Regions from separate parts of the Desulfosporosinus youngiae DSM 17734 genome, predicted to be linked through region 2. Evidence: a T-box and tRNA genes for the amino acid it is inferred to sense, from the RefSeq annotation. Region 2 holds a T-box; the other regions hold tRNA genes.

Region 1 (5,971 bases), 1.6 Mb from region 2:
CGAGGAGGATGACCTTAAATGTCCGTTCATTACGCCCAAGGGATGTCAGGTTTACCTTGAGCGGCCCTGGTCCTGCCGGATTGCGCCAGTGGACATGCTGGGCGGGGGAAAGTATTCTTTTATTTTTGAAAGCTCCCGCTGCCATGGGCTAAATGAGGAAAAGTCACAAACTATCAAGGAATGGGTTTGTGATCAAGGTTTAGAGATTTACGAAGAAATGGAACAGGGTTTTCCAGAGATAGCTAACTACTTAAAACCTACGGGTGACAAGGAAACGGACGAAAGGATGACTGAACTTTCCTTTATGGCCTGCTACGATCTGGACCAATTCAGGAATTTTTTAATGAACAATCCTTCCTTAATTGAACAAATGAATATAAAAGAAGAGGGGTTTGAGCGGATTAAGCAAGATGATGTTCAGCTGATGAAATTTGGTTTTAAGCTCCTATCTTTAGGATCGGATCGGCTAAAAGCCCTGCTGCCTGGTGAATTAAATTGAGAATGTCTCAATAGTTATTTCCTTATGGAACGTTTCTATCGGTGGGTTGATTCTATCGATTTTTGCAATTATGCTATTTATAGGTTGAGAGAATTCTACTATAAAGTTGTGTAGTTTTGCACTAGTAAAGCTCTGATCATGGACCAGTTTGCTGTTCAGATACTTATTTAAGCGATATTCTTCACTCGAAAAGTATTCATCAAACCTTTCTTCAATGATTGCAGGTCCAAAAATGGCCGCTTCCCGGCAGATATATAACCGGCAAAGAGGAGTCATAGCATCCTTTGGTAAGATACAACCCCTATTCGTTGCGAAGGGACAATGGTTTAAGCCGACCTTTGTTTCCACCATGATTCCGTTATAGCCCTCGATTATCTGACCTTTTTCCAACACTGAATGGTAAATATCAGGATAATGAAGATATAAATAAACTAAATCGAAGAGACAAAATTCCGGTTCATAAGAACAGCAGCCGATTTGTTTGCTGTCCTTCTCCTTATTGCGGCAGCAAACCGCACAAAGATTCGTAGAAATACTAGGACGCAGGGGGTCATTAATAATTCTGAACTCTGCTAACATTCGATAATCCTCCCTGGAAATGTAAGTTATTCAATAGCAATTACGTCTTGGGCATAATGGGTTTGCAGGAAATTGGAGATAAATAAAGTTGAAGACTAACTGATGAGGAGGCTCCAATTGTGAACGTTGTCCTGGATTGTATTCCTTGCTATATAAAGCAATCGATTAATACGTTAGCACAAACTGAAATTACTGAGGATAAAGCGAGGGAAATCATCCATCAGACCCTGTCCCTATTTCCTCATTTGGATCCGCAAGGTACTCCGGCAGAGAATTCGACGATTATTCTTAGAAAGGTCAATGAGCTTTTGGGCATTAAGGACCCTTTTCATAAGGCCAAGAAGGAATCCAATGACTTAGCCCTTAAACTTCTGCCCCAGTTAAAAGAGCGGATACGGCAAAGTACGGATCCGCTGTTTATCACCCTCAAAATTGCGGTCGCAGGTAATATCATCGATATGGGTATCCTGAAGGAGTTTGATGTTGAGGGGACTATAGAGGAGGCCATGGTGAAGGATTTTGCCCGGGATGATTACGCATCTTTCGAGCAAAAACTAAAAGGCGCTCGGGAGATATTAATTCTGGGTGATAACAGCGGGGAAATTGCTTTCGATAGACTATTAGCTGAACAGCTGTTAGAATCCGGGATCAAGGTGACCTATGCGGTTAAGGACCGGCCGATTTTAAATGATGCCACGATGGAAGATGCTGCTTATGTAGGTATGACTGAGCAAGTCCGTGTAATTTCTAATGGCAGCGGTTTTTTAGGAACCATCCTCAAAGATTGTTCGGAAGAATTCAAACAAGCTTATAAAAAGGCTGATCTAGTGATCAGTAAAGGGCAGGCTAATTATGAATCCTTAGAAGGGCTTGGCAAAGAGGATAGACGGCTGTATTTTTTACTGAGAGCAAAGTGTGAGATTGTTGCGAAAAACTTAGGAGTTCAACTTGGTGAAATGGTCTTTTGCTGCAGTTAAGTGCAATATTTCAGGGTGGATACTGAAATACAGTTTGGAGGTAGTGTGAGTGTTTAAAAAAATCATGGCTGGCTTAGGTATTGATGGCGCAAACGTGAATTTTGTCATTGATAATGATGTTGTAGAACTTGGCGGTGTAGTAAGCGGAAACGTCTATATTAGCGGCGGATCGATTGATCAGGTTATAACAGAGATAACAATTGCCTTAGAGGTATTCTCAAAGTATAAAGCGGGCGACCAAACAAGACATGTACATCAGGAAATAGCCAGCGGGATTGTTGCAAGCCAATTGATGGTTAAAGCAAATTCGCCTGAAATCAGCATCCCAATTCGGTTTGAACTGCCCTATAATATTCCGGTATCAACGCCGTATACCAGATACCAGTTTAGGACAAACCTGGATATACCCAATGCAGTTGATGCAAAGGATATTGATGGGATTACCATACGCCCCAATCACTTTGTCCAATGCTTATTTGATGCCATAAGTTTACTCGGTTTCAGGTCTAAAGCCGGATCAGGTTCCTTCAATGGGAGGTTCCAGGAGTTCGAATATGTTCCGACTAAGCTGCTTAAAGGGAAACTTGATGAGCTTGAAGTTTACTTTGAAGCCCAAGAAGATGGGATAAATATTATGCTTCAGATTGATAAAAAAGTCAGAGGATTTTTCGCCAGTGCTATCGACGATTTGGACCTTGACGAAAGGCATGTCAGTTTTTACCTTGCGAAAAACCAGTTAGTAAACCCTGAACAAACTGCTGATATTTTGGCAAGAATTATTCAGCAGGAATATTCAAAGATTTAAGCAGCTTGAATGATTAATCCGAACGGAAAGTTCTCTTTCATAATTTTAAATCCCTTTACTGATTTGTCAATGATTTAAGCGCAAAACGGGGCAAACCTGGATCTTCGAAGAAATTGGTCGGGCCGAACTTGGGGATTAAAAAATAAAGGTCTGGATAAAACTAACCGTAGCTCCGAAACGACACATTCGAGGCAGCAACACAGCATTTAAATTAGTTGTTGACAATGTAATTTGAAAATGCTATTATACAATCCGGTCCAACAACTAGTCTAACACCTGAAGTTGGAATCAGAGTACACAGTTAAGCAAGTATTGTGGGGGTATAGCTCAGCTGGGAGAGCACCTGCCTTGCAAGCAGGGGGTCAGCGGTTCGATCCCGCTTACCTCCACCATAATATATTTTGCGCTCGTAGCTCAGCTGGATAGAGCGTCTGACTACGAATCAGAAGGCCGGGAGTTCGAATCTCTCCGAGCGCACCATTTAGGCTGCTATATTATTGGGGTGTCGCCAAGCGGTAAGGCACCAGACTTTGACTCTGGCATTCGGAGGTTCGAATCCTCCCACCCCAGCCATTTAAGGGCCATTAGCTCAGTCGGCTAGAGCACCTGACTTTTAATCAGGGTGTCCCGCGTTCGAGTCGCGGATGGCCCACCAAACCATAGGGGATTAGTTTAATGGTAGAACAGCGGTCTCCAAAACCGTCGGTGGGAGTTCGACTCTCTCATCCCCTGCCAATTTTTATCCGGCCCGTTGGTCAAGCGGTCTAAGACACCGCCCTTTCACGGCGGTTACACGGGTTCGAATCCCGTACGGGTCACCAACTTTTATGGGCGATTAGCTCAGATGGTAGAGCGCCTGCCTTACAAGCAGGATGTCGGCAGTTCGATCCTGTCATCGCCCACCAAACGCTTTAAAAACCGCATTACTAAGCCATTTTTTTGCGAATACCTTTAACGAATTTGACAGCCTGATTTAACGTAAAAAATATTGTAGTCAGGACAGTCAATTGGCTAAAAAGTATACCGTCAAATAGCGAACAAAATTTTACAATTCGTTTCGCAACCCTTGACTGTATGTTTTTAGTTAAAACGTTAAAGGTATTTTTTGCGTTTATTTTATGAAGAATCAGCATTGAACGTCTAACTTTGCAGAAAGGGTTTTATAAAGGGTGAAAGAGCAATCAAACACATTGCTGAAAAGGCCGGTATTAATTTTGAAATGCCAATCGGGGAGTGCAATCCCCAACATTATATTAATATGTCTGAATCATGGAGTATAATATGATGAGGAGTTGCAGTTAATGGCAACAGAGAGGAGATTACTTATGGAAAACGAGAAGTTTCAAGAATTGTTGTTAGAGCAATTTGATAAATTGTCTCAAGAGATCCAAGAAGTTAGGACTAGTCAGCAAAGAACTGAAGAGAGAGTTAGTTCCTTAGATTCAAAGGTGGATGAACTGGGAGTTCTGATGGAGAAAGTAGACAATAATGTAAAGGCCGTAGCTGAAGGTTTATCAGCCCATAGAGAGCAGAGTGAACGTCAATTTGACGAGCAGAAAGAGTTTATCAAGAGAGAGAATGAGCTGATAAAGAGTGTTATTGCATGAAACAGTAAGGATCTAAGATTACACTTGATAGAATGATACACAAAGAAAAATGAATTTTACAGTTGCAAAAAAATAGTCTTCGTGCTAATATAAGTCTCACGCGAGAAAAGTAAGGACAAATTCGGCCCCGTGGTGTAGTGGTCAACATGCCTGCCTGTCACGCAGGAGATCGTCGGTTCAAGTCCGATCGGGGTCGCCATCATACTTGGAGGGGTGTCCGAGTGGTTTAAGGAGCTGGTCTTGAAAACCAGTGACTCCGCAAGGGGCCGTGGGTTCGAATCCCACCCCCTCCGCCAAGTCAAAAGCTACGTCTTCTTCTTGAAACAGATAAGAAAAAGTGTAGATTTTTTTAATCAATAAAAATATGCTGGTGACATGATGGTTATTTTACTATCATGTTTTTTGTTTCTTAAAATATCGTTCGTTAGGAAGGCCGGCACAAACGATTGAACTAGCGCCGACCTATGTCCAAAGGTCAATTTTGTTAGCTATGCATATTCTGTTCGCATTCTGAAATACTAAATATGGAATATATTGAAAGGAGTTTTTTTTATGTCACAACTGAACCAAATTGAACTGCAGAACCTGCGTCATTTGATTGGCGCTCATGAAACCGCCAACCAAAAATTGCAGGCTTATGCCGAGCAAGCGACCGATCCTGAACTTAAGCAGTTTTTTCAGGATGGTGCACAAGCTGCGATGAATACCAAACAACAGTTGTTAGGCTTTTTGAACTAAAGGAGGAAATAAGTAATGATACAAGAAAAAATAATGGTCAACGATGTACTTTCCTCTGTAAAGAGCAATCTGACATGCTACGCCAACACCATCACCGAGTGTGCGAACCCAACACTGCGTTCCGCCATTCAACAGATCCGTAATAACGATGAAGCATCGCAGTATAAGCTGTTCCAGATGGCACAGGCTAAAGGGTATTATAAGCCCGCTCTCATGGCTAAGGACGAGGAAGTGCAGCAGACTAAATCCCAGCTTACCGGCCACTAATCAATAAAAAGCTTCAAACGGATTCAACTGGAATTCAAACTTAAAAAAGCTCGGCTATATGGCAGTCCTGCATAAGACAGTATAAAAACTTAAACTGTTAATGGGCAACTGTCAAGTGAAATGCCTAAAACAAGCGTATTGTTCTCAGTGGACGATACGCTTGTTTTTTGTTTTCAATATGCTTCAATACGAGTTTATTACTTGACAAATCCTGTATAAAGAATGATAATGAGTTTGTACTCATTGAGTTGGAGGTCATTAAAGTGTCGCAAACAAAACGTCAAGAGCAAAAAGAGCTTACGCGACAGCGGATTATGGATACGGCATTCCGTATATATGCAGTAAATGGATTTTCTACTCCTACAAATATAATTGCACAAGAAGCCGGGGTATCTCATGGAGCAATCTTTGTTCACTTTCCCACAAAAGAAGTTTTACAGCTTCATGTCTTGGAACGGTTTGCAAAAGAAGTCGGGGATAAGCTGCATGGCCTTTCTAC
Region 2 (5,971 bases):
GCTGCAAGAACGTCAGCTTCTGCTACACCGGCGTCAATCAGATCTTGAAGGGTCACGCCGGCAGCATCCCCATCTTTAGCGATACCGTCAATCTTCGCGATGGCTGCTGCTTTTGCCGCTGCAGCTTGTTCCTCGGCTGCAGCTGTGTTCACGGCAGTAACCATAGCCTGAATTTTCTCAGTGGAGTCAAGGGCTTCGTCTTCCGCTGCGGAAATAGCGGTTTGGTAAGCTTCCAGGTTGGCTTCAATAACATCGTCCGCGGCGACACCGGCATCAATAAGATCCTGAGCGGTTATTTCAGAGGCATCCCCATCAAGTTCAATACCGTCAATTTTTGCAATAGCAGCCTCGGCAGCCTTAGCGGCATTTACCGCGGTAACCATAGCCTGAATTTTTTCCGCGGAGTTAAGACCCTCGTCCGCTGCTGCGGAAATAGCCGTTTGGTAAGCTTCCAGGTTGGCTTCAATGACGTCGGCCTCAGCGACACCGGCAGCAATAAGATCCTGAGCAGTTATCTCAGAGGCATCTCCATCCAGTTCGATACCGTCAATCTTCTCGATCGCCGCTAATTTTGCGGCTGCTGCAGCTTGAGCTTCAATCAAGTCTTTAAGGGCGCTGTCCGGAACAACCGCCGTACCACCTAAAGCAGTTACCACACTGTCAGCCGACAATTTGCCGCTCACATAGGCTGTGCCTTCATTGGCAGAACCGTCTGTAAGAATGATGCCTGCGTTATATTGAGCGGCAAGAGGTGCCCCGGCTAAAGCATCAATGGCAGTTTCCCCATTAGCTACGAAAACATGATCATACTCTATAATATCCTCAAAAGCCTTAAGCACTTCAACATTGGTGTCATAAGCTGTCATGCCAAAGTGGCGGGTGGCGTCAGGAAACTCATCTGCGATATCGTCACTGATTACGGCGGTTCCGCCAATAATATCGGTTGAAACAATATCCTCATTCTCAGACAGGAACTCCTGGACACTTTCAGGAATTGACGCCGCCTCGGTCAGGAGAATCGGCTGAGTCTGAGCAGCAGCAATAGAGGCGATGGAGAGGGCGTCCTGGTTCTTCCAGCCGTAAGCAACAGCAACCTTGCTCACTGGAGCTTCCAGTTCGATCATTTGCTTAGCAATATTAACAGAGGTGTCGAATCGATCGTTTCCGCCAAGGGAAACCACTGTGATATCCATATCTTCAAGCTGATCCAGAACGGCCTGACTGATCACCGCAGTTCCGCTGGTAACATAAACCGTTTCAACTTCAAGTCGTTCAAGTTCAGCTTTAGTGTCTTTGTTCAGTTCATCTCCAGCCCCTTGCAGAAGAATAGGAGCCTCAAGGACGGAAGCGAGCGGGCCGGCAGTCAAAGCATCAACCATGCCATAAGAAGCGGAAGAAGCGAGAATAGCAGAGCCTGTCCAACCAGTACGTTCAGCAATTTTTACGGCAGTTTGTTCAGCTGTTACTCCTGCTAAGCGTTCAGGAACTGTAACCGCAGCAAAGGCATTGAAAGGAAGCATGCTTAAAGTCATACCTGCGATGGCTAAGGTTGCTAAGGCTTTTTTAGTCTTTCTCATTGAATGAAGTTCCTCCTCGTTTTTGAAATATTTTTTTTTTGAAAAGAGCTTTTGGAAACGAAACTCATGATTAAAGCTGAAGTATGAGTACACATAACAATCATTCGCTAAAAAAGGGAAAATCCTTTTTTTTACAAATGGTATTTAAATACATAAGAGTAATATTAGGGAAAAAACCCATCAAATCCGTCTGAGAATAATATCGGTTAACTCGCATAGACTACGTCTATTAAGATTGTCTTACCACATTGATCAGTGGTATATCGAACGTGAGTGAAAGATGGGGGATTGAACTTGTTGTTAAAAGAGGATGCCCTGCTCATTGTTGTGCTTTCAGTCGTAGGAACGATGATTGCCGCCGGAATCCTTTTTAATGTCGCTTACTTTGTTGGCAGACGCTCCTTCCGGACCACCGTCCAACGGATTTTTGGATTGGTTTTAGAAAGACTCCTGCGAGACAAATATCACGAAAATCTAATGGAGCTTTGGAGTGCGGTTCGCCGGACCTCCCTGCAAACTATCTTGGAAATCAGTTTGCGGGCAGAAGAAGGAAAGCTTATTCAGCGGCCCTTAGGCTCGGCAAAACCCCTGCCTCATTACGATACCCTGATGTTTGTACCCGGCCAAATGGCCCGTCTTCCTAAAGAGGCCCATTTTCCAGTCGATATGAAGGTAACCCTTGGCGCCAAAGCAGAGAAACCTCTTCAAATTGACATTCCATTGATGATTGGCGGCATGGGTTACGGAATAGGGCTTAGCGAAGAGGCTAAAAAGGCCTTAGCCAGAGCAGCAAAACAAATGGGGACTGTCACCAATTCAGGGGAGGGACCATTTTTACAAGAGGAGCGTGATGAGGCCGGCAAATTTGTCTGGCAAATCAGCCGGAGTCCCTGGGGGCACAGTCCCCAAGGAATTGCTGCTGCAGATATGATTGAAGTGCAGATGGGCCAAGGGGCCAGGATGGGGCCTTATACTATTGAACCTTATGCGGTGAAGGGCAAGGCACAAAAACTAATGGGCATATCCCCTGTGGAAACAGTCGTTACCCCGGCGGTAATCCCCGGAATTCAGACCCCTTGGGATTGGCCGAAGTATGTCTCGGATTTGCGTGAAGAAGCGGCGGGAAAACCCATTGCTATTAAGCTTATGGCGACGGGTGCCTTGGAAAGGGACTTGGCCGTCTGTTTAGAAGCGGATTTTGATGTCATCGTTCTCGGCGGAGCTCAAGGCGGGGCGTCCGGCGCATCCCCGCTGATTTGCGATGATTTGGGAATTCCAAGTTTGTTGGCCCTTGTTCGGGCGGAACGTTTTTTGCGCGAGCAGGGTGCTCGAAAAGAGGTCAGTCTGGTGGTCGGGGGAGGATATTCGACACCCGGAGAGTGCCTGAAAGCCATAGCGCTGGGGGCGGATGCCATTTGTATGGGAACCGTTCCTCTGTTTGCTTTAATTCATAACCAGATTCATAAAGTACTTCCCTGGGAGCCATTAACACAGTTGGTTTGGTATGATTCTCCTTATAAGCACCGGCTGGATATCCCTTTGGCAAGTAAAAGTGTAGCTAATGTCCTTAAATCAATGGTCATGGAAATGGAAGAGGGGGTACGGGCTCTTGGAAAAACATCCTTGTCAGAGCTTGGCCCCAACGATCTTGTTGCTTTAGACGAATGGACGGCCAAAATAACCGGAGTAAAGTGCGCCTGGTAAGAGGTATTTTGACAATACTTCTTATGCCGAGTATAATTAATGGATATAATAGTTAGATAAACCCAATGACTGTGAGGAATAGTGATCCTGCCGTCCAGAGAGAAAGGCCAGAGCTGAAAGGCCTTTTCGGGAAGCCACTAGAGGTCGCACAGGAGGGGCGGAGGGGAATGGAGTACTCTCTGACGGAGGAACCCGTTAGCGTTTGCCAAGTGCTGAGGAAACCAATGTTTCTCAGAATAAAGGTGGTACCACGGAAGCTTTTCGTCCTTTGATTGGATGAGGGGCTTTTTTTAATGAACGAAAGGAGTTCGTGAATATATGCCAGAGAACAAAAAAGCGGAAATGGCGACAGCGTACGATTCCAGCTCAGTTGAAGGAAAATGGTCGCAGTATTGGGAGGAAAATGGTTTTTTTCATGAAGAAGTGAACAAGGACAAGCCGGCGTTCAGTATTGTTATGCCTCCGCCGAATGTCACGGGCGCTCTGCACCTTGGACATGCCATGGATAGTACGATCCAGGATATTTTGACTCGCTTTAAGCGGATGCAGGGTTTTAATACCCTCTGGGTTCCGGGAACGGACCATGCCGGGATCGCTACTCAGGCTAAGGTTGAAGGGCAGTTAGCCAAGGAAGGCACCAATCGTCATGAACTGGGACGGGAGAAGTTTTTAGAACGGGTTTGGGAGTGGAAAACCCAGTATGGCGGGCGTATCACCCAGCAATTACGCAGGCTGGGATCGTCTTGTGACTGGGAACGTGAGCGGTTCACCATGGATGAAGGATGTTCGCGGGCGGTCAGGGAGGCATTTGTTGATTTATATGACAAAGGCCTCATTTATCGCGGAAATTATATCGTTAACTGGTGTCCTCATTGTCATACGACGATTTCGGATATTGAGGTGGAACATAATGACCGGGATGGGAACTTATATCATCTGCGTTACCCGGTTAAACATAGTAACGAGTCTTTAATCGTGGCGACCACCCGGCCGGAAACGATGCTTGGCGACACGGCAGTGGCAGTTCATCCGGAGGATGAGCGCTATCAGCATCTGATTGGAAAAACCTTAATCCTGCCGTTAATGAATCGGGAAATCCCGATTATTGCCGATGAATACGTGGATCGTGAGTTTGGGACGGGTGCGGTAAAAATCACCCCAGCCCATGACCCCAACGACTTTGAAATCGGACTTCGCCATAAATTGCCTCAGGTTATCGTCTTGGACAAACAAGCTAAAATGAATGAAAATGCCGGTAAATTTCAAGGGCTGGACCGTTTTGAGGCCCGTAAAGCGATTGTCGAAGAGCTTAAAACCTCTGGAGTCCTGGTTAAAATCGATGCTCATGCCCATGCAGTTGGAGAATGCTATCGCTGCTCTACGATCATTGAACCATTAGTCAGCAAGCAATGGTTTGTAAAGATGGAACCCTTAGCAGAGCCGGCCATTGATGTTGTGCGGGATGGACGATTAGAATTTGTTCCTGATCGCTTCGATAAAATCTATCTTGGCTGGATGGAGAATATCCGGGATTGGTGCATCTCCAGACAGTTGTGGTGGGGTCACCGCATTCCTGTTTGGTATTGCGGGAAATGCGGGGCTGAAATCTGCTCCAAGGAGGACCCTTCAAGTTGTCCGGCCTGTGGATCAGACCAGCTCAAACAAGATCCCGACGTTTTGGATACCTGGTTTTCCTCCGGACTATGGCCTTTTTCTACATTAGGCTGGCCGGAAAAAACGCCCGAACTAGAACAGTTTTACCCGACCTCTGTTTTAGTGACCGGGAGGGATATCATTTTCTTCTGGGTGGCCCGGATGATTTTCATGGCTATGGAGTTTAAGCGGGAAGTACCTTTCCGCAAGGTCATGATTCATGGACTGGTTCTGGATGCGCAAGGCCGGAAGATGAGTAAATCCTTAGGCAACGGTGTGGACCCCATTGAAGTGATTGAACAGTATGGAGCGGATACCTTGCGCTTCATGCTGATCACAGGAAATACACCTGGAAATGATCTGCGTTTCCACCCGGAACGGCTTGAAGCAACTCGCAATTTCTCCAACAAGATTTGGAATGCTTCCCGTTATGTCCTCTTAAATTTAGAAGACTACCAAGAAGGGCCAAGGGGAGAACTGGCCCTGGCGGACCGCTGGATACTAACCCGCTATGCCGCCACCATTGAGAACGTCACAAAGGCTCTGGACAATTTCGATCTTGGTGAAGCCGGACGCCTGCTCTATGAGTTTATTTGGAATGAGTTCTGTGATTGGTACATTGAGCTGACCAAGCCGCGCCTCTACAACAAGGAAAATGGTGCAGCCCGTCATACTGCCCAATCCGTACTTTTCGAAGTTCTCGAAGGAACCCTGCGCCTCTTGCATCCCTTTATGCCGTTCTTAACTGAAGAAATATGGCAGAATTTCCCTGTTCAGGGGAAAAGCCTCATGATACAGCCCTGGCCTGAACTGCCGGCCTGCAATGATGCAGCAGCCGAAAGGAATATGACCCTTCTCATGGATGCTATTAAAGCGATCCGTAATATCCGCGCGGAGATGAAGGTGTCACCCGGGCAGAAAGTCGAGATCATCATGCTCGCCCCGGATGAGAACCAGCGCGCCGTCCTGGAAAACGGCAAGGCTGATATTTTGAAATTAGCCGGAGGCGCCAGCGTCGAATTGTTTGAATCCCTGCC
Region 3 (5,971 bases), 610 kb from region 2:
TGGACGTATGGCGGTCTCAGGTGTACTTCTGAATACCGGCGAACAGATCCCCTGTCAGATGATTATTAGAGCGGTTGGTGTCCGCCCTAATGTAAAGCTAGTGAGTGACAGTGGAGTAGCCGTGAATTACGGTATTCTTGTTGATGATGATATGCAAACATCCGTAAGTGATATTTACGCTGCTGGTGATGTTGCTGAAGCATTCGATCTTTTAAGTGGTGAAAAATGTGTGAATGCTATTTGGCCTTCTGCGACAGAACAAGGAATCATCGCTGGATGCAATATGGCGGGTATTAAACGTAAATATCATGGTTCACTGGCCGTAAACTCCGCCGTAATCGGTGGAGTAGGAATTATTTCTGCCGGACGTGTGAATTTGCCGCCTGGAGAAGGCAGTGTGCTTAGAGCATCGGAGCCTGATAAGAACTTCTATCGAAAATTTGTAGTTCAAGATGAACGTTTGGTAGGAATGATTATGGTGGGAGATATCGAAGGGGCAGGTATTTTGAGCGGATTAATTCGAAAGAGGGCGAAAATTAACGTTAATTATCTTAATAAAATGTTGGTAAATCCAATTGTATATCCTGGATACTTGCCGTTAGATAAAGGGGGGCAGTAAAGTGGGTTCATACGTAAGAACAGGCGCCTTAACTTCAAGCAGTAAACCATTAAAACATGACCAGGAATTGCGTCCATCGATTTGCTGTCTTTGTAACGGTGGTTGCGGGATAAAAATCAGCTTAGATCAGGATGGAAAAATCAAGGCGGTATTTGGTGACCCTGAAAACCCCTATAATAAAGGGAAAATTTGTCCTAAACCTATGGAAATTTCCCAAACTCTTTATGGACCATATAGAGTCAGATATCCTATGAAAAAGGTTAATGGTACTTTTGAAAGAATAAGTTGGGACGAGGCTTTAGATTTGATCGCCCAAAAATATAATCATTATCTTAAAGAGAATGGTTCAGGATCAATTGTAGGGATTACCTCCAAAGTAGGTGGATCTTACAGTAAATTGGCGCATAGCATATTTTCCTCCTTAACCGGTCTTGTGAACTATGGGACTGGGCCGATCTGCACCGACTCAGAGGTGAATGTGCGCAAAAAACTCTTTGGAGACGGTTCAGGAACAAGCCCTCTCTCGGATGTCCTAAATTCTAAACTATTGCTGATAGTTGGCAACAACGCCGCCCAAACAAAGGCGGGGCAGTTTCATTGGATTACGGAAGCTAAGCGGTCAGGGACTCGTATCGTGGTCATAGACACCCGCTTCACAGAAACGGCTCAGGCAGCGGACTTATTCATACAAATCAGACCGGGGACTGACGCAGCCTTAGGTATGGCGTTACTGAATTATGTTATCAAGAATAACCTCTATGATCCAACGTTTGTATCTGAACATACTAATGGGTTCGGGAGGTTAGCCCAGGATGTGAGTTCGTTTACCACTGAGCGCGCAGCAGAGGTCACAGGAGTTCCTCAAAATGTTATTGAGAGATTAGCAGAAGATTTAGCGACACTAAGACCAGGCATGTTGTTTGAAGGGCGAGGTGTTGTTTGTGTTAATAATGCGGGGGCCTCAATCTGGGCATTTGAAAGCCTGATGGCTATACTCGGTAATATCGGTAAACCGGGATCAGGGATTATTTCACACATCAACAATACCGGCGGCATCAGCAATTTAATCCAGACGAAGGATGTTATGAAACCTGATCGTAAGAGATCATCTAGTACCCTCTATAAAGACATGCTGGAGGGAGATGTCAAAATGCTCTTGATTTCAGGGAATCCTTGTGTAACTTGGCCCGACAGTGCACGGATGCGTACAGCAGTTAAAGGATTAGATTTTGTGGTCAGCCATACCTTGGTGTTGGATGATTCTGCTGTACTAGCTGACATAGTTCTCCCTGCGACCCATTGGTTGGAAGAAGCCGGAGCTCAGGCTAGTGTGCATAGAGTCTTGCAGTGGAAAAATAAAGTGGTTGATACACTTGGTGAAGAAAAATCTGGCGGAGATTTTTACCGGCTATTGGCAGAGCGAATGGGTTTGCCGTCATCCTATTTCCCGGATTCTCCTGAAGCGGCTTGGGAGCTGGAAAGGAAGTACAATAAAAATGTAGCTGGTATTAGCAGGGAACGGATGCTGGCAACCCCCGGCGGTATACATTTTCCATGCTCTGAAGTTGGTAAGGAAACCGTGCGCTTATTTCCGAGTGGAACGTTCAAAACATCTACCGGCAAAGTTGAATTATCAGGAGTAAGTGATGCGCCGCTTGATTACGTAGATACCACTGAAGCCCCGGGGAATATGGGAGTAAGCCGAGAGAAATATCCTTATATCTTTAGCACGAATAAGGTGGCAAGCCACTACCATACGGAATGCCAATATAGTGATTGGGCTAATGAAATGGAAAAACCTTATGTGGAAATACATCCTCTGACCGCATTAGAGATAGGAGTTGGGGAAGGAGACCAAGTTAGAGTGGAGACGGTTGCAGGATCGGTCATTTTGCCGGCGAAGATAACCTTGTCAGTACCGCGGGGGTTCCTCTCAACCCAACCATATTTCGGGTTACAATCTCCTTATGGGCAAGTACCGGCCAATACTCTTTTTCCAGTAGCTGCTGATCCTATTGGAGGTAATTTAGTTAGCAAAAACATCATGTGTAATGCTAAAGCCGAAGGGGGTCAAGAATCATGAGTCAGCATGCTATGTTAGTTGATGAGTCACGATGCATCGCGTGTATGAGTTGCGCCGTTGCTTGTAAACAGGAAAATGGTTTACAAACAGGAGATTGGTATTTAAAAGTATGGCGAAGGGAACATCTCAAGGATCACTTGGTACGCTATTATTATCCTCAGTCATGCAGACACTGCGCAGACCCGGTTTGTCAAACGGTGTGTCCGGCAGGTGCTATTCAGTGTCAGGAAGATGGGCTTGTGATTCAAGATGACGAAAAGTGTCTTGGGTGTCATGTTTGTGTAACCGCATGTCCCCATGGGGGAATGAAAATCATGACAAACGGTAAAGTGGGGAAATGTACTTTTTGCAGTCATCGCTTGGAAAGAGGCGAAGAGCCCGGGTGTGTTGCCGTTTGTCCGGTTAACTCCCGAGTTTATGGTAAGCGCGAGGAACTTCTTAAAGAGGCATCCATGCGAGTAACTGAATTAAAGGACAGAGGTATAAACGTCTATCTCGAAGGAGAGGATAAGGGTCAGACTAGAGTCATATATCTTTTAGTTGATAAATAAAGCCAGATAACCTTAGATCGACAATGAATGGTAAAGGATTTTAAAGAATAGCAACTTTTTTTATAATATCTGATCAAAAAGAGTTGACATTTTGGGAACCTTCAGCTATACTAAAAAAGTTCTCAAAAGTGGCCCGTTGGTCAAGCGGTCTAAGACACCGCCCTTTCACGGCGGTTACACGGGTTCGAATCCCGTACGGGTCACCAGAATAGAGCCCAAGGGTGATTAGCTCAGTTGGTAGAGCGCCTGCCTTACAAGCAGGATGTCGGCAGTTCGACCCTGTCATCGCCCACCAGACACGGCCCCGTGGTGTAGTGGTCAACATGCCTGCCTGTCACGCAGGAGATCGTCGGTTCAAGTCCGATCGGGGTCGCCATATTAATAGACAGCATGGGTAGGTGGCCGAGTGGTTAAAGGCGACAGACTGTAAATCTGTTCCGCGAGGTACGATGGTTCGAATCCATCCCTGCCCACCATTATCAAAGGTTCGGAGATTGTTGTTCAAGATGGAATGGCAATTGGTTAAGAGATAGATTTTGGAAATGATAATTCCGGTAATATAACATGAGGAATGCGATAATTCGGATAACGATTGTTGTATGCCAAACACTAAACTCGTCGCGGGGTGGAGCAGCGGTAGCTCGTCGGGCTCATAACCCGAAGGTCGTCGGTTCAAATCCGGCCCCCGCAACCAAGTTATTGGGTCTTTGAGCAATGCTCGGACTTAATATATAGATTGGGGTGTCGCCAAGTGGTAAGGCACCAGACTTTGACTCTGGCATTCGTAGGTTCGAATCCTCCCACCCCAGCCATTAAGGGCCATTAGCTCAGTCGGCTAGAGCACCTGACTTTTAATCAGGGTGTCCCGCGTTCGAGTCGCGGATGGCCCACCATACAATTTGCGGGTGTAACTCAGCGGTAGAGTGTCACCTTGCCAAGGTGAAAGTCGCGAGTTCGAATCTCGTCACCCGCTCCATAACGTGCGCTCGTAGCCCAGCTGGATAGAGCGTCTGACTACGAATCAGAAGGCCGGGAGTTCGAATCTCTCCGAGCGCACCACAAAATTACAGATAAGCCGTTGTAGCTCAGTTGGTAGAGCGTATCCTTGGTAAGGATAAGGTCACCGGTTCAATCCCGGTCAATGGCTCCAGACATGCGGGAGTGGCGTAATTGGCAGACGCGCACGTTTGAGGGGCGTGTGGGTAACTCCGTACGGGTTCAAGTCCCGTCTTCCGCACCAAATAAGCAAATCTTGGAGAAGTACTCAAGTGGCTGAAGAGGACGGTTTGCTAAACCGTTAGAGTGGGTAACTGCTGCGAGGGTTCAAATCCCTCCTTCTCCGCCAAATGTATATATTCCTCGATAGCTCAATGGTGGAGCAACCGGCTGTTAACCGGTAGGTTGTAGGTTCGAGTCCTACTCGGGGAGCCATGGCAGGGTAGCCAAGTGGTCTAAGGCAAGTGGTTCATACCCGCTCATTCGAGGGTTCAAATCCCCCCCCTGCTACCACACCTGCGGGTGTAGCTCAATGGTAGAGCACTAGCCTTCCAAGCTAGCTACGTGAGTTCGATTCTCATCACCCGCTCCATAAAAATAGTTAACCGCACCTGATTGGTGCGGTTTTTAGTTGTTTTATGTTTCTTAAAGTTATTCTTATCATTACTATACACTTTTATTACGTGTATGAATCAAAACACATTCGTGATGAATCACTGTAATTCCATGCTCTTTGCCATCTTGGATTGCATTGTTGCTTTCGCTGCCAGGTTGCATCCAGACCTTTGAGATTCCAAGGTCGTTGCATTCTTTGACAACTTGTTCGGTGATTTTGGGAGGAACGACAACGCTCACCGCATCAGGTTTCTTCGGTAGGGCAGTTAGGGAAGGATAACAAGGGTCTCCGTCTATACTCTCGAGCCCGGGATTAATTGCAAATACCGAGTAACCTAATTTTTTAAGTTGATCGTAAACCTTATAGCCATATTTAGTTTTATTATTAGATACGCCGATTACTGCCCAAGTTTTTTGATTCAAAAGTTCATTTACATTACCTTGCATACGAATCCTCCTGTTGCTTAAATATAGAAAATGTGGACTTGGTTTTGGTAGTGTTAATACTTCTCAGTGTAGAATAAAATCATATGTTTAGCAAATTATGGACGGGCCTAAGTTGTAATAATGAAATGTCTTAGTTAAACTCTGAGTCTATTAGTCTCTTGACGGCGCATTGATACCATGATACTATTACAAACGTTGCTCCGCAGATTAAGAGCGAGAGTGACGGTGGTTAAAAGCGGTTAAAATAACTATTGACAGCATATGCTGAAAAATGTTATTATAGCTAGGTGCCGTAAAACGCGCATTATCACGTTAAAAATTAGTTTCCTTAGTTACAAGCGAATTACTAATTAGCTATTGACAACATAAGTTGAAAATGCTAATATGTAGTTCCGGCCCTGGGGGCAAGGAAAATAAATGGTCTTTGAAAACTAAACAACAAGGACAGCCAATGAGAGAAACTCGTAAGAGTTTCAAAATAAATCATGAGTCAATCATCTTCTTCAAGTGAGAAGTTTGAATAACTTTTTTTGGAGAGTTTGATCCTGGCTCAGGACGAACGCTGGCGGCGTGCCTAACACATGCAAGTCGAACGGAGAATTTTGATAAGCTTGCTTAGAGAAATTCTTAGTGGCGGACGGGTGAGTAACGCGTGGGTAA

What was found. The T-box of region 2 lies ahead of DESYODRAFT_RS24000 (valine--tRNA ligase). A T-box ahead of a tRNA ligase gene usually reads a tRNA of that ligase, here a tRNA-Val.
Region 1: it encodes a tRNA-Val, which carries the amino acid that the T-box ahead of DESYODRAFT_RS24000 (valine--tRNA ligase) is inferred to sense. The anticodon was not compared.
Region 3: it encodes a tRNA-Val, which carries the amino acid that the T-box ahead of DESYODRAFT_RS24000 (valine--tRNA ligase) is inferred to sense. The anticodon was not compared.

Annotation. Positions count from the first base shown of each region.
Region 1 is NZ_CM001441.1:3,549,434-3,555,404, reverse strand. Features, by position in the region: gene DESYODRAFT_RS16670 (YkgJ family cysteine cluster protein) at 1-499, shown strand, start outside; gene DESYODRAFT_RS16665 (hypothetical protein) at 491-1,078, opposite strand; gene DESYODRAFT_RS16660 (damage-control phosphatase ARMT1 family protein) at 1,198-2,055, shown strand; gene DESYODRAFT_RS16655 (sporulation protein) at 2,105-2,860, shown strand; tRNA gene DESYODRAFT_RS16650 (tRNA-Ala) at 3,177-3,252, shown strand; tRNA gene DESYODRAFT_RS16645 (tRNA-Arg) at 3,264-3,340, shown strand; tRNA gene DESYODRAFT_RS16640 (tRNA-Gln) at 3,359-3,433, shown strand; tRNA gene DESYODRAFT_RS16635 (tRNA-Lys) at 3,439-3,515, shown strand; tRNA gene DESYODRAFT_RS16630 (tRNA-Trp) at 3,522-3,595, shown strand; tRNA gene DESYODRAFT_RS16625 (tRNA-Glu) at 3,606-3,681, shown strand; tRNA gene DESYODRAFT_RS16620 (tRNA-Val) at 3,690-3,765, shown strand; gene DESYODRAFT_RS16615 (hypothetical protein) at 4,186-4,467, shown strand; tRNA gene DESYODRAFT_RS16610 (tRNA-Asp) at 4,591-4,666, shown strand; tRNA gene DESYODRAFT_RS16605 (tRNA-Ser) at 4,675-4,763, shown strand; gene DESYODRAFT_RS16600 (hypothetical protein) at 5,020-5,205, shown strand; gene DESYODRAFT_RS16595 (spore coat protein) at 5,221-5,472, shown strand; gene DESYODRAFT_RS16590 (TetR/AcrR family transcriptional regulator) at 5,736-5,971, shown strand, end outside.
Region 2 is NZ_CM001441.1:5,170,516-5,176,486, reverse strand. Features, by position in the region: gene DESYODRAFT_RS24010 (cell wall-binding repeat-containing protein) at 1-1,577, opposite strand, end outside; gene DESYODRAFT_RS24005 (FMN-binding glutamate synthase family protein) at 1,926-3,281, shown strand; T-box leader at 3,338-3,553, shown strand; gene DESYODRAFT_RS24000 (valine--tRNA ligase) at 3,600-5,971, shown strand, end outside.
Region 3 is NZ_CM001441.1:120,651-126,621, forward strand. Features, by position in the region: gene DESYODRAFT_RS00590 (NAD(P)/FAD-dependent oxidoreductase) at 1-619, shown strand, start outside; gene DESYODRAFT_RS00595 (molybdopterin-containing oxidoreductase family protein) at 621-2,702, shown strand; gene DESYODRAFT_RS00600 (4Fe-4S dicluster domain-containing protein) at 2,699-3,253, shown strand; tRNA gene DESYODRAFT_RS00605 (tRNA-Glu) at 3,384-3,459, shown strand; tRNA gene DESYODRAFT_RS00610 (tRNA-Val) at 3,473-3,548, shown strand; tRNA gene DESYODRAFT_RS00615 (tRNA-Asp) at 3,554-3,629, shown strand; tRNA gene DESYODRAFT_RS00620 (tRNA-Tyr) at 3,646-3,729, shown strand; tRNA gene DESYODRAFT_RS00625 (tRNA-Met) at 3,873-3,947, shown strand; tRNA gene DESYODRAFT_RS00630 (tRNA-Gln) at 3,991-4,065, shown strand; tRNA gene DESYODRAFT_RS00635 (tRNA-Lys) at 4,070-4,146, shown strand; tRNA gene DESYODRAFT_RS00640 (tRNA-Gly) at 4,155-4,229, shown strand; tRNA gene DESYODRAFT_RS00645 (tRNA-Arg) at 4,236-4,312, shown strand; tRNA gene DESYODRAFT_RS00650 (tRNA-Thr) at 4,328-4,403, shown strand; tRNA gene DESYODRAFT_RS00655 (tRNA-Leu) at 4,409-4,493, shown strand; tRNA gene DESYODRAFT_RS00660 (tRNA-Ser) at 4,508-4,598, shown strand; tRNA gene DESYODRAFT_RS00665 (tRNA-Asn) at 4,610-4,684, shown strand; tRNA gene DESYODRAFT_RS00670 (tRNA-Met) at 4,686-4,762, shown strand; tRNA gene DESYODRAFT_RS00675 (tRNA-Gly) at 4,768-4,841, shown strand; gene DESYODRAFT_RS00680 (CoA-binding protein) at 4,916-5,311, opposite strand; rRNA gene DESYODRAFT_RS00685 (16S ribosomal RNA) at 5,839-5,971, shown strand, end outside.